DNA from 2 places in the Arthrobacter sp. Ms25 genome. Region 2 is predicted to be linked to the other one. Evidence: predicted binding sites of a transcription regulator. Region 2 holds the regulator's gene; the other holds the start of a gene.

Region 1 (6,256 bases), on a different contig from region 2:
TGGGTGCGGGGTTCAAGAAGGTCATCAACATGAATGCCGACGGCACCACCCATGCCACCGGGGCGGACGACGACGTCGCGCCCGGCAAGGAGCGCCTGGCCCACATTGACGACGACGGCGTCTGGTTCAAGTCCCACCTCAACGGGGATAAGCACCGCTTCAGCCCGGAGATTTCGATGCAGGTCCAGCATCGGATCGGGGCCGACATCATGTTTGCCTTCGACGAGCTGACCACGCTGATGAATTCGCGCGGATATCAGGAAATGTCCCTGGAACGGACCCGGCTCTGGGCCCTGCGGTGCCTTGCAGAGCACGAGCGGCTTACGCAGGAACGGGTCGGCAAGCCCTACCAGGCACTGTTCGGTGTGCTGCAGGGAGCCCAGTACGAGGACCTGCGCCGCAAGGCGGCCCGGGACCTCGGCGCCATGGACTTCGACGGGTTCGGACTGGGCGGGGCGTTCGAGAAGGAAAACCTCGGCACCATTGTCCGCTGGTGCACGGAAGAGCTTCCGGAAAACAAGCCCCGCCACCTGCTGGGGATTTCAGAGCCCGATGACATCTTTACGGCCATTGAAAACGGTGCCGACACCTTCGACTGTGTTTCCCCGACCCGGGTTGCGCGGAATTCTGCCTTCTACACTCCGCACGGCCGCAAGAACCTGTCCAATGCCAGGTACAAGCGGGACTTCGGGCCGCTGGTCGAGGGCTGCGACTGCTACACGTGCACCAACTACACCCGTGCGTACATCCAGCACCTTTTCAAGTCCAACGAGATGGTCAGCCACACGCTGATCTCCATCCACAATGAACGTTTCACCGTGAAGCTTGTCGACGATGCCCGCCTGTCCATCGAGGACGGGACGTTCTTCGACTTCAAGGCAGAGGTCCTGGGCAAGTACTACAGCGGGAGCTAGTTCCAGGCCCGCGGCAGCGGCTCGTTCTCCTGCTCATCGGCTTCGCCGGTGGGGTTCTGTTCTTCGGCGCTGGGGTCTTCCGGACCGCCGGTGGGTGCACCGGCCTGCTGCTGTCCGTTGTCCTGGCCGTCCTCGCCCGGAGCCGGCGGATCCACAATCTGCAGCTGTTCTTCGGCCGCTGTTTCGTTGTGTTCGAAATCTTTGTCCTCGGGCACAATATCCTCCTGTTTGGGGTGAGGCTGCGGATTGTTCAGGGAGCCGGGCGGAAACGGCCGGGTTAGGAATTATCCGGCTTCGCCAGAGTCGCTTCGTCCTCTTGCAAGGCGGGCTGGGAGTCCCGTTCGTCGTCGCCGGGGCTGTCGTTCTGCCGCAGATCCTCAACCATCGCCTGGGTGACTTCGTCGTTGAACTCATCGCGGCTTCCCGCCAGGTTCTCGTCTACTGCCTTGGCTCCGGGGTTGGGAACCGGTTCCTGATTGCTCATGTGCTGTCTCCTGCCTTGCTGGGGAAGTACAAGCGTGCGTTCCACCACCATTGCACATCCGCGCGCAGATTTCCCCCGGCCCCTGGTTCCGGTCACCGGAACGAGAAGGCGCAAAATACCGTTTTCGGCCCGGAAACCGGTAATTCGTGCCTTCTCGTTTCCCCGACAGGGCTGCGGCGTGTAGCTAGCCGGCCCGGGTCAGTTCCCGCTCGGGCTCCACATAGCTGGGCTCGCGTTTCTTGATCACCCGGATGACCAGGGCAGTGACGGGCACAAAAAGGTACTCAATCAGCGTCTTGTAGAGGAAGCCGAACAGGACGTAGTTCAGGAAGCCGCCAGCGTCGGTAATCCCGATCACCGGAGCTGCAATGGCGCAGAAAATCAGGGTGTCGGCGAACTCCCCCACTCCGGTGGAAGCCATCAGCCGCCCGGCAAGTGCCTTCTCCCGGAACCGATCCTTCATCCGGGTCAGCACCAGGGAGTTGAGCAGCTGCCCGGCAAGGAACCCGAGCAGGCTCGCAGCCACAATCTGCCAGACCGGTCCCAGCGCTGTCTCCAGTGCGGCCTGCTTCTCCAGTCCGTAGGCGTCATTGAACCCGGGCAGCGCAATGATGACCGCGAAACTGACGACGGCGAGGAGCGCCATCGCGAAGCCGGTGAAAATCGCGCGGCGGGCGGCTTTGAAGCCGTAGACCTCGCTGACCACATCGCCCAGGATGTACGCGAGCGGGAAGAGGAAAAAGCCGCCGTCGGTCACAATGTCCCAGCCGCCGGGGAGGGAAAACTGAACGCCCTTAGTGGCGCCGATATTGGAGATGACGATGACCACGCACATCAGGGTGAGGATCAGGTCGTACTGGGAGCTCCCGCGGGAGGCGTAGGTTGCAGCGGTTTTCACAGCTGCCCGTGGCTGTGCGTCCATGGCATTTCCGTTCGTAGTGGTTCGCCAGGCTTTCGCCGGCTGTATTAGCACTGTGCCCGCTGCCCCGGGCAGCCCCGCAGGGCCGCATCCATTCTGCCACGGCCCGCCGGATCGCCGCGCACGGCGCTTTTTGAACACGTTCAAGAATGTGGTCTACTGAACGCTGGAAATACTGCATAAGGGAGCATCATTGGCCGTCATTGCCAAAAGCGAACAGACGCGCCGGCTCCTCATCGATACGGCCCTGCGCCTCTTTGCCTCACAGGGTTACGAAAAGACCACCATGCGAGCCATCGCACTGGAAGCGAATGTCTCCGTCGGGAGCGCCTACTACTATTTCCGCTCCAAGGATGACCTCATCCATGAGCTGTACCGCTCCCTCCAGGATGAACACCGCTCGCTCGCGTTGCCGCAGATCCGCGAGGGGCACAACCTGGGTGAAAACCTGCTGGCCATCCTCACTGCAGGCCTGACAACCATGGAGCCCTACCACGGCTTCGGCGTGCATTTCCTGCGCGGTGCCATGGCACCGCACCGCAGCGGCGACGACGCCGTCGGACGGGGAAAGGCAATCGCCATGTTCCGGGAAGCGGTGTCGAGTGCCAGGCCGCAGCCGCCCGTGGCACTGCGCAACGACCTGCCCGAACTGCTCTGGCTGGTGCATATGGGAATCACCTTTTTCTGGGTCTACGACCGTTCCCCCGGACAACGCAGGTCCCACCGGCTGGCCGCCAGTGTGGCACCGCTGATCGCCAAACTCGTGATCCTGTCCCGGCTCCCGGTGGTCCGCAGCATCGTGGAAGACGTGGTCCATCTGCTCCGTGCCGTCCGGCGGGACGGCTAGCCGGTTCCGCCGGTTGCACAACGACGGCGGCACGGCGTAACAGGGCGTCTTGCGCGGGTGGCCGGTTTCGTCGATTTGGGTGGAAGATAGACGCATGTCTGCTAACACACACACTTCTGCGCCCGCTGCTCCGGCCGTCACGCTGACCATCGCCGGCTCGGAAGCCACCGGCGGCGCCGGCGCCCAGGCCGATCTGAAGACCTTCCAGGAACTGGGCGTCTACGGCATCACCGCACTGACGTGCATCGTTTCCTTCGACCCCAATGACTCCTGGAACCACCGGTTCGTGCCGGTGGATCCGCAGGTCATTACCGACCAGCTCGAGGCCATCCTGACCGCCTATGACCTGGACACGGTCAAAATCGGGATGCTCGGCACCCCGGCAACCATCGACGTCGTCGCCAAGGCCCTGCAGGCCCAGGACTGGAAGAACCTCGTGCTGGACCCGGTGCTCATCTGCAAGGGCCAGGAACCCGGCGCCGCGCTGGACACGGACAAGGCACTCAAGGCCCAGATCCTTCCGCTGGCAACCTTCGTCACACCCAACCACTTCGAGTCCATGTCGCTGTCCGGCATGGACTCCATTGAGAATGTGGAAGACCTGAAGGAAGCGGCCCGCCGCATCCATGAGGCCAGCGGAGCCGTGGTCCTGGCCAAGGGCGGCGTCCGGCTGGAAGGCGACGACGCCGTCGACGTTTTCTACGACGGTGAAACCATGGAGGTGCTGCGAGCACCCAAGGTGGGCGAGGTAGCCGTGAGCGGTGCCGGCTGCACCCTGGCCGCCGCCATCACGGCGGAACTGGGCAAGGGCGCTACTCCGCTGGAGGCTGCCCGGACCGCCAAGGCGTTCGTCACCGAGGGCATCCGCAACCGCGTGTCCTCGAATGCACCGTTTGACGCCCTGTGGCAGGGCGGCGCCGGGCAGGGTCCGGCCCTCTAGCGGTACCGGGCGCCGCGCACGGTCTCCGCTCCGGCGGCGGCAGCGTGCGCGGCGCCGCCTGCGTGTGCGGGTTCTTTAGCCGCGCGGGCGGCGGATCCTGGAATAGGCTCCGTGCAGGGTCAAGGCGGTCTGCACGGTCCGGCTGCCTGCCAGGCGCTGATGTGCATCCTGTTCCTGCAGCAACGCCCGGTGGAGGGGCGCGGTGAACGACTGCACCCTGTCCTCCTCCGCCGCCAGACGTGCTTCCAGAAGTGACTGCGCATAGAACCGCGGGTGCAAAGCTGCCGCTGCCTTCCTCCAGTCACCGTTGGCGTCGAACCGGGCCGAATGCGGCACGCCTCCGGCAGCAGTGCCGCCGTCGCCGGCAGCCTCGGCGGGCACGAAGGACCGGTCTCCGCCCAGCACGCCGGCTACCCGGTCCCACCAGGTATCCGCGCCACGGGTGCGCTCCTGCCGCAGGGCAGCCAGGTGTTCCGCTGCTTCGGAGCGCCGTTCCCATGCCTCGAACAGCGCCTCCTGCAGCAGGCCTTCAAGCAAAGCCGGGAGACCGAGGACAAAGTCCTGCATTCCCCAGTTCTCCATTGCTCCGCGCAGCCGGGCGTCCGAGTATGCATCCACGGACAACGCCACGGTGGGGACGCCGGCAGAAACAGCGAACACTGCAGGGTGGTACCGGGTGGTGACCACCAGGGAGGCACCCCGCGTCAGCCGCGCCGCTTCGCGGGCAGTCACCACCGGCGCCAAAACCGCGGGACTGGTCATGAGCGCCGCGATCTCCCCATGGATCCCGCAGTCTGCGTCATTGTTCCCGGGAACACCCATATGCGGAATGAACACCGCGGGCTGCTGCGTCCTGGCGTACAGCTGGTCCAGGACGTCCGCGAGACCGATCCGGTAGGCAGCGTCGCCTCCGGGCGCAAACGTCACTGCCGCATAGCCGCCGCGGGGCGCTTCGAACCGGGCCAGCGGCTGGCCGGCATCGTGCTGCGCCTGGACCGGATCGCCGGGGCCCTCCGGGAAGGGGTCGGAGAGGAACGAGGCGTCATCCAGTCCGGGAACTGCCTCGATTCCCAGTTCCCCGGCCAACCGGGCGGACGTGGATTCCCGGACTCCCACGAGGTCGGCACTTTCCAGCATTCCGGCCAGGACCTGGGCATCCCGGGCTGTCAGCACCGGGCCGAGGGTCTGGCCGGATACCACTACGGGTTTCCCGAGACTGCGGGCAATGGCTGTAACCGCTGCACGCTCGTACAGGAGCCATCCGTACCGTGAGTTCAGGTTCCCCCCGCCAGCTATCAGCACTGCGTCCACGGACTCCAGCACCTTTATCAGCTCCCGGCCCGGATCCGGTTCCGGCAGCGCAGACGTGCCGTCCAGGTGGAGGCGGATACGGTGCAGGTATTCTTCCCGCTCGGCAGGACTCCAGGGGAATTCCAGCGTGGCTGCCGCCGGATGCCCGTAGCCCTGCTGCGTCTGCCGGGGGTCCCGGGACAACAACACGACGTCGAGGCCGCGCCGGCTCAACTCGTCCGCGGCTGCGTGCCCCATGGCTTCGTCACCGACGTGGTAAACGTGCTGCCCGACGTCGGCCAGCACCGCGACCCGAGTCACTTCCGCGTCCTGCCGATCAGGGCGCGGATCCGCTCCCCCGCCGACCGCATCCGGCCGACCGAGCCGCTGAGGCTGGTCCGCCGCACCACCGTGTCTTCCAGCCGGTGGATCGATTCATTCAACCGGTGCTCCATCTCTTCGATCCGCCGCCGGTTTTCGTGCAGGACATTCTCCTGCCGCGCCAGCAGGGACGTGAGGTGGAGCATGGTGCCCATCCCGTACTCGGCGATGTCGGCCCGGAGATAGGAATCACGCACTTCGGCATCAAAACGGCGGTGCGCTTCGGCCTTGGCAAACAGGCTATTGGCCGCATCTCCCGTGGCTTCAGGGCGCTGGCACCAATAAGCAAGGGCAGTACCGTCGATGAAGGCGATCTCGTGTCGGGCCAGGATGCGCAGGGTGAATTCCCAGTCACCGACCGCTTCAAGGGACTCGTCATAAAACCCGAGCTCATCATGCAGCGACCGGCGGTAAAGAAATGAAATCGGCACGGCATGGTTGCTGCGCAACATTTCACCGAAGGAGATCCGGGTCATTCCGG
Region 2 (6,256 bases):
TGTTTGACGATGTGTTTGCAGTAATCGCAGAAGGTACGCGACGCGAGATCCTGGGCGCCCTGCGTACCGGCGACAAGTCGGTGGGGACCCTGGTGGAGGAACTCGAGGTCAGCCAGCCCACGGTTTCCAAACACCTCAAGGTACTGCGCGAAGCCGGACTCGTCTCCATGCGTGCCGAAGGCCAGCGCCGGTACTACTCCCTCGAGACTGCCCCGCTGGAGGAACTTGTCCTCTGGCTCCGGGCCTTTGAACTCCCGTCACTGGCACAATCCCACCTGGTTTCAGCGGGTCTGCAGCCTACCACCGCCGCTGCTGCGGCAGCCGGAGCGCTCGTCCCCGGCGCCGCTGAGACCCGCCCGCTGCAGGCGGACGCGGGCGTGCAGAACCTCGGCCGCACCGTGGGACGGGCCGCCGAGCGCGCCGCGGATCTGTTCGGCCAGCTGCCCAGATTCCGCCGTCGCCGCCCCTAGGGGCAGTGCGGGCGGACGCATTGGACCGCCCTCCATCGCGTCCCTGATGCGGCGGGGCTAGCGTAGTCCTAAGCGGGGGACCCAACTTCTAAGGAGCAGCACATGGAACGTGTACTGACACGCGTCCGCGACGACGTCTTCCGCCGCAATCCCGGCGAGACGGAATTCCATCAGGCCGTGGTGGAAGTCTTTGATTCACTGGCCCCCGTGCTGCGCAAGCACCCGGAGTTTGCCGAAGCCGCGATCCTGCAGCGCATCTGCGAGCCTGAGCGGCAGATCATCTTCCGGGTGCCCTGGGTCGACGACAAGGGGCAGGTGCAGATCAACCGGGGCTTCCGCGTCGAGTTCAATTCCGCCCTGGGGCCGTACAAGGGAGGACTCCGGTTCCACCCGTCGGTGTACCTGGGCATCATCAAGTTCCTTGGCTTCGAGCAGATCTTCAAGAACGCGCTCACCGGCATGCCCATCGGTGGCGGCAAGGGCGGCTCCGACTTTGACCCTCGCGGCAAATCCGATGCCGAGGTAATGCGCTTCTGCCAGTCCTTCATGACCGAGCTGTACCGGCACATCGGCGAGTACACGGATGTTCCCGCCGGGGACATCGGCGTCGGCGGCCGCGAGATCGGCTTCCTTTTCGGACAGTACAAACGCATCACCAACCGCTACGAGTCCGGTGTCCTCACCGGTAAGGGCGTCAGCTGGGGCGGATCCCTGGTCCGGCCCGAGGCCACCGGCTACGGTGCGGTGATGTTTGTCGAGGAGATGCTCAAGACCAAGGGCATGAGCCTGGACGGCCAGCGCGTGATTGTCTCCGGTTCGGGCAACGTGGCCATCAATGCCATCGACAAGGCCCAGATGCTCGGCGCCACGGTGGTGGCCTGCTCCGATTCCTCCGGGTACGTCGTGGATGAGAAGGGCATCGACGTCCCACTGCTGCGGCAGATCAAGGAAGTGGAACGGGGCAGGATCTCGGAGTACGCCGAGCGCCGCGGACACTCCGTGCACTACGTGGCGGAAGGCTCGATCTGGAACGCCGGGGCCGGCGTCGCCCTGCCCTGCGCCACCCAGAATGAACTGGATGAAGCGGACGCGCTGGCCCTGATCCAGTCCGGTGTCCGGGCCGTAGCGGAGGGTGCGAACATGCCGTGCACGCCGGCGGCCATCACGGCCTTCCAAGCCGCCGGCGTGCTCTTCGGTCCGGGCAAAGCCGCCAACGCCGGGGGCGTGGCCACCTCGGCCCTGGAGATGCAGCAGAACGCCAGCCGGGACTCCTGGTCGTTCGAGCACACCGAACGCCGGCTCAGCGAAATCATGGTCAATATCCATGAGCGGTGTGCCCGGACCGCGGAGGAATACGGCTCGCCCGGCGATTACGTGGTGGGCGCCAACATCAGCGGCTTCGTGCAGGTGGCCGATGCGATGCTGGCCCAGGGCGTGATCTAGGCCGGCTTGTACCGGCAGGGACCCCTGCGGCGGAAAGAACTTCCACTATGGTTACTCCTGCCACTACAGTAGGGACCGTACGGGGCCGCAAGTGACGCATGTCGCAGCAGGCCGGTGACGCGATTGTCCTTCAGCCACAGGTGCTCCCACATGGCTTGCTGCGGGGAGCGGCGGCAATGAGCAAAGGAACGGGACTAAATGGCAGACGAGGGAAACTTCTCGGATGTGCGGTTTCTGACGGTGTCGGAAGTTGCCGACGTCATGCGGGTCTCCAAGATGACTGTGTACCGCCTGGTGCATTCAGGCGAGTTGCCGGCCGTCCGTTTCGGCCGGTCCTACCGGGTGCCGGAATCAGCTGTCGAGAAGGTGCTCCGGGATGCCGTCATTGACCGTCGTTCGGACTCGGCATAGCGCTGCCGGCCGCCGCTGAACAGTGCGGGCACATCGGTTTCGCGTTGAAGTGACAAGCGGTCAAATTTCACAGCGCCGAAGCTGTACCCTGTTAAGGAACGTTTTAACCGAAAGCCAGTAACTACCGGCATCCAGCCCCTGCGCCCACGGCAGCGGGGGACGGACACCGGTGACTCCTAATAAGTTTGTGAGGACTCTGTGGGTTCAGTAATCAAGAAGCGCCGCAAGCGTATGGCCAAGAAGAAGCACCGCAAGCTGCTTCGCAAGACCCGTCACCAGCGCCGCAATAAGAAGTAGAACCTTCTCAGCGACGGCTGTCAGCGGTTCCCCGGCTGCACGCGCGGTCCCGGGTCCGCTACTGCAGAGCCCGCCAGTCCTCACGGACGGCGGGCTCCGTTATTTAAGCCGGCGAACAGACCCTCAGCGGTCCCGGACCCAGGAAAAACCGCGCCACAGACCGTAGCCCGCCCCCGCGACAGTGGCCGATTTCAGTCCCAGCGTTGCCGCCCTCCGGCCCGAGCGGAAGTCATACACCGGCCAGTTACGCTCCCGGGCATGGCGGCGAAGACGGGCGTCCGGGTTGATCGCCACCGGGTGCCCCACCAGGGTCAGCAGCGGAACGTCGTTGTAGGAATCGCTGTAGGCCCAGCAGTTGTTCAGGTCCAGGCCTTCCTTCTCCGCCAGCACCCTGACGCCGGCTGCCTTGGCCGGCCCGTGCAGGAATTCGCCGACCAGCCGTCCGGTGTACAAACCGTCGGTCACCTCACTCACGGTGCCGAGGGCGCCGGTGAGATTAAGCCGGTTGGCTATCACGGAGGCAACTTCGATAGGTGTTCCCGTCACCAGCCAGACCGGCCGGCCCGCCTCCATGTGCTGCTGCGTAAGCGCACGGGTGCCCGGCCAGATCTTGGAGACAATCATCTCGTCGTAGACTTCTTCGCCGAGGGTGCGTACGTCCTCCGATGAGAGTCCCGTGGCGAAGGCCAAGGCGGAGTCGCGCACGGAGTGTACGTCTTTGAGGTTTTCCCCCTGCAGCATGAATCTCAGCTGTTTGCTGGCGAACCCGGCTGCCTCGCGGAGGGTGAAGACTTTGCGCTGATACATCTTCCGTCCCAGGTGGAACAGGCTGGCGCCACGCATCAGCGTGTTGTCGACGTCGAAAAAGGCCGCTTCGCCGGGTTTGCCTGCTGCATCTGTGGTTCCGGTGGTTCGGACTACAGTGGCTCGGGGCATGCTTCGAGTCTACGCAAATCCGGCCCTGAGCGCGGAAATCCGACGTAGTGGGGCTATTTTGGACATATGAGTGAAGCCGCCGGACCGGAAGTCGTCCTCCTTACCCGACCGGGTTGCCACCTATGCGAAGACGCCAGGCTTGTGCTCCTGCGGGTAGGGGAGGACCTTGGCGTGGCATGGCAGGAACGCAGCGCAGAGGAAGAGCCGGAACTGGCGGCCCGCTTTGGCGAGGAGATCCCGGTGTTGTTCATCGACGGCGTCCAGCGGGACTTCTGGAAAATCGACGAAACACGGCTGCGGCGCCTGCTGGGAGCGTGATGGCACCCGAAAACATCCGGTCGGCCGACGAGCAGGCCGCCCTCGAGCGCGAAACGGCCAACAGCGACCAAGTGGTCCGAACGCCGTCGGCCGGGTCCGGACGGCACATCCCGCCGGCGTCGTTGGCGCGCCTGACCATCTACCTCAGGGCGTTGTCCGCCATGCTCGCCGACGGGATAGAGCGGGTGTCCTCGGAAGAGCTTGCCGAAGCGGCCGGCGTGAATTCGCCCAAGCTGCGGAAAGACCTCTCCTACCTGGGGTCCTACGGCACCCGCGGTGTGGGATATGACGTTCCGTACCTCAGCGGGCAGATCTCCGCCGCGCTGGGCCTGACATTGAACTGGCGGGTGGCCATAGTGGGTGCCGGCAACCTCGGCCGGGCCCTGGCAGGGTATCCGGGGTTCGGATCAAGGGGCTTCGAAGTAGTGGCCTTGTTCGATGCCGACCCCCTGGTGATAGGCCAGGAAGTGGGATGGCTGAGGATCAGCCCGGTGGACGCGCTTGAATCGGTGCTCGCGAAAACCAAGGCAAACATGGCGGTGCTCTCCGTGCCGGCCGAAGTTGCCCAGGACCTGTGCGACCGCCTCGTAGCGTCCGGCATTACCAGCATCCTCAGCTTCGCCCCGGTGGTGCTCCAGGCGCCGGAAGATGTCCAGATCCGCAAGGTGGACATGGCAACCGAACTGCAGATCCTTGCCTACCACGCCCAGCGTTCCCAAGTGTCGAAGATTGCCGCCCGTGGACGGCTGGCACACTAAAGGCGATCCGTCTTCAGCGGCTGCGTCGGGAGGTCTGTCTGGAGTGGTGCGCCCGGGAGATCCGTCTGGAGCGGTGCGTCCGGGTCGGGTCCGTACCGCTGGTACCGGCGGCGGAACCAGGGAGCAGCCCCCTTGGTGAAAGTGAGCCCGGCTCCTGCCGCGGCCAGAGCAGCGGCCGCTGCCTGAACCCCTGTCCCCGTGTTGACGGCATAGAAAAGCGCGGTGCCCGCAAAGACCGCCGAAACTATCCGTGCCCAGCGCCGCTTATCCCGGAGGGTCACGGCCAGCAGGAGCGCGATCCCAAAGATGACCAAGGCATAGGCAATCTCCACCGCCGCCGCGGTCCGGGCATAGAGGGCCGCGGTGACCCCGTACCGTTCGAAAAGGGCTAATACCGGCGGCAGCGAATCGGGCACGGGCATACGGGAAACGGCCGAGATGGTGCCCCCAAGATTGAGCACCCCGGCACCCGCGATGAAGGAACAAGCGGCAGCAATGGCCGGAACGGGATTACCGGTATTGGCAGGCAGCCGGCGCTGCACCGCACGGATTCCCATGCCAAGGGCCCGACCGACCATCCGGGCGGTAAAAGAAATGACACGGGCAGTGAAGGCCACGATACGGGCAAAGGTCAACGCCGAAACCCACAGGATATGCGCCGTGCCGCGGGCGGCTCGGCTGGCCGCGTGCCAGACTGCCAGGGCTGCGACCGACACTGCATGGGCGACGATACGTGCCCCGGCAGCGGCGGCAAGCGCGGTGGCCCGCGATGCCCGGGACACGGCGTCGGCGGCTGTCTGGAGCCCATGCCGAACGGCGGCGGCTGTGGTTCTGCTCCAAGAGGTAGCCCGGTCAAATCCGGCATGGGCGGTTGCGGCGGTCGCGTGGGCGCCGCGTTGGGTCGCTGCGGCGGTGGCCCGCGCTCCGGTCCGGACAGCGGCGGATATGGCATGTGCCCCGTGTTGTACCTGGAGGACTCCGGCTTGGGCAGTGGATGCGGTGGCGCGGGCTCCTCGTTGGGCGGTGGATGCGGTCGCGTGGGCGCCGCGTTGGGTCGCGGCGGCGGTGGCGCGCGCTCCGGTCCGGACGGCGGTGGATACGGCGTGTGCCCCGTGTTGTACCTGGAGGGCTCCGGCATGGGCGGTTGCGGCGGTGGCATGGGCTCCGGTCTGGACGGCGGCGGATACGGCGTGTGCGCCGTGTTGTACCCTCAGGGCTCCGGCATGGGCCGTGGAAGCGGTCGCGCGCGCTCCTCTTTCTGCGGTTGCGGCGGTGGCATGGGCACCGGTCTGGACGGCGGTGGATACGGCATGTGCGCCGGACCGCACGTAGCCGGATGCCGTGCGGGCGAGGGCGCGGATCCAGGTCAAGGCGCCTGAAACTCCGGCACGGACCCAGGCGGACGTTCCGCGCAGTCCCGTGCCCAGCCAGGCGGACGTACCGCGCAGCCCCGTGCCCAGCCAGGCGAAGGCCCCGGAAAGTCCGCTGATAAGCCAGCCGAAGGCGCCGTTCAGCCCCGTCCGTAGCCAGAGGTAGGCGGCGTTGCCGCTGTTGTCCGGTGCGGCGCCGGTGGCCGGCGCTGCGGACCCCGCTGGGGGTGCGGTGCCATCGGGTGCCGCAGTG

What was found. The regulator Rex, encoded in region 2, represses fermentation and respiration genes when NADH is low (regulators of the CRP and FNR family bind a similar motif). The targets are predictions, from matches to a motif close to CTTGTGAANNNNTTCACAAG.
Region 1: AC5RT8_RS15240 (queuosine precursor transporter) is a predicted target of Rex. The motif match lies at 2,448-2,467, and genes of this name have one in related genera.

Annotation. Positions count from the first base shown of each region.
Region 1 covers NZ_JBNHFP010000005.1:137,363-143,618, reverse strand. Annotated here, with positions in the region: gene tgt (tRNA guanosine(34) transglycosylase Tgt) at 1-914, shown strand, start outside; gene AC5RT8_RS15250 (hypothetical protein) at 911-1,129, opposite strand; gene AC5RT8_RS15245 (hypothetical protein) at 1,192-1,398, opposite strand; gene AC5RT8_RS15240 (queuosine precursor transporter) at 1,583-2,320, opposite strand; gene AC5RT8_RS15235 (TetR/AcrR family transcriptional regulator) at 2,511-3,164, shown strand; gene thiD (bifunctional hydroxymethylpyrimidine kinase/phosphomethylpyrimidine kinase) at 3,259-4,104, shown strand; gene AC5RT8_RS15225 (polysaccharide pyruvyl transferase family protein) at 4,180-5,715, opposite strand; gene AC5RT8_RS15220 (glycosyltransferase family 2 protein) at 5,712-6,256, opposite strand, start outside.
Region 2 covers NZ_JBNHFP010000004.1:37,846-44,101, forward strand. Annotated here, with positions in the region: gene AC5RT8_RS11650 (ArsR/SmtB family transcription factor) at 1-470, shown strand, start outside; gene gdhA (NADP-specific glutamate dehydrogenase) at 573-1,913, shown strand; gene AC5RT8_RS11660 (helix-turn-helix domain-containing protein) at 2,112-2,324, shown strand; gene AC5RT8_RS11665 (30S ribosomal protein bS22) at 2,523-2,621, shown strand; gene AC5RT8_RS11670 (HAD family hydrolase) at 2,745-3,557, opposite strand; gene AC5RT8_RS11675 (glutaredoxin family protein) at 3,624-3,875, shown strand; gene AC5RT8_RS11680 (redox-sensing transcriptional repressor Rex) at 3,875-4,633, shown strand; gene AC5RT8_RS11685 (hypothetical protein) at 4,630-6,256, opposite strand, start outside.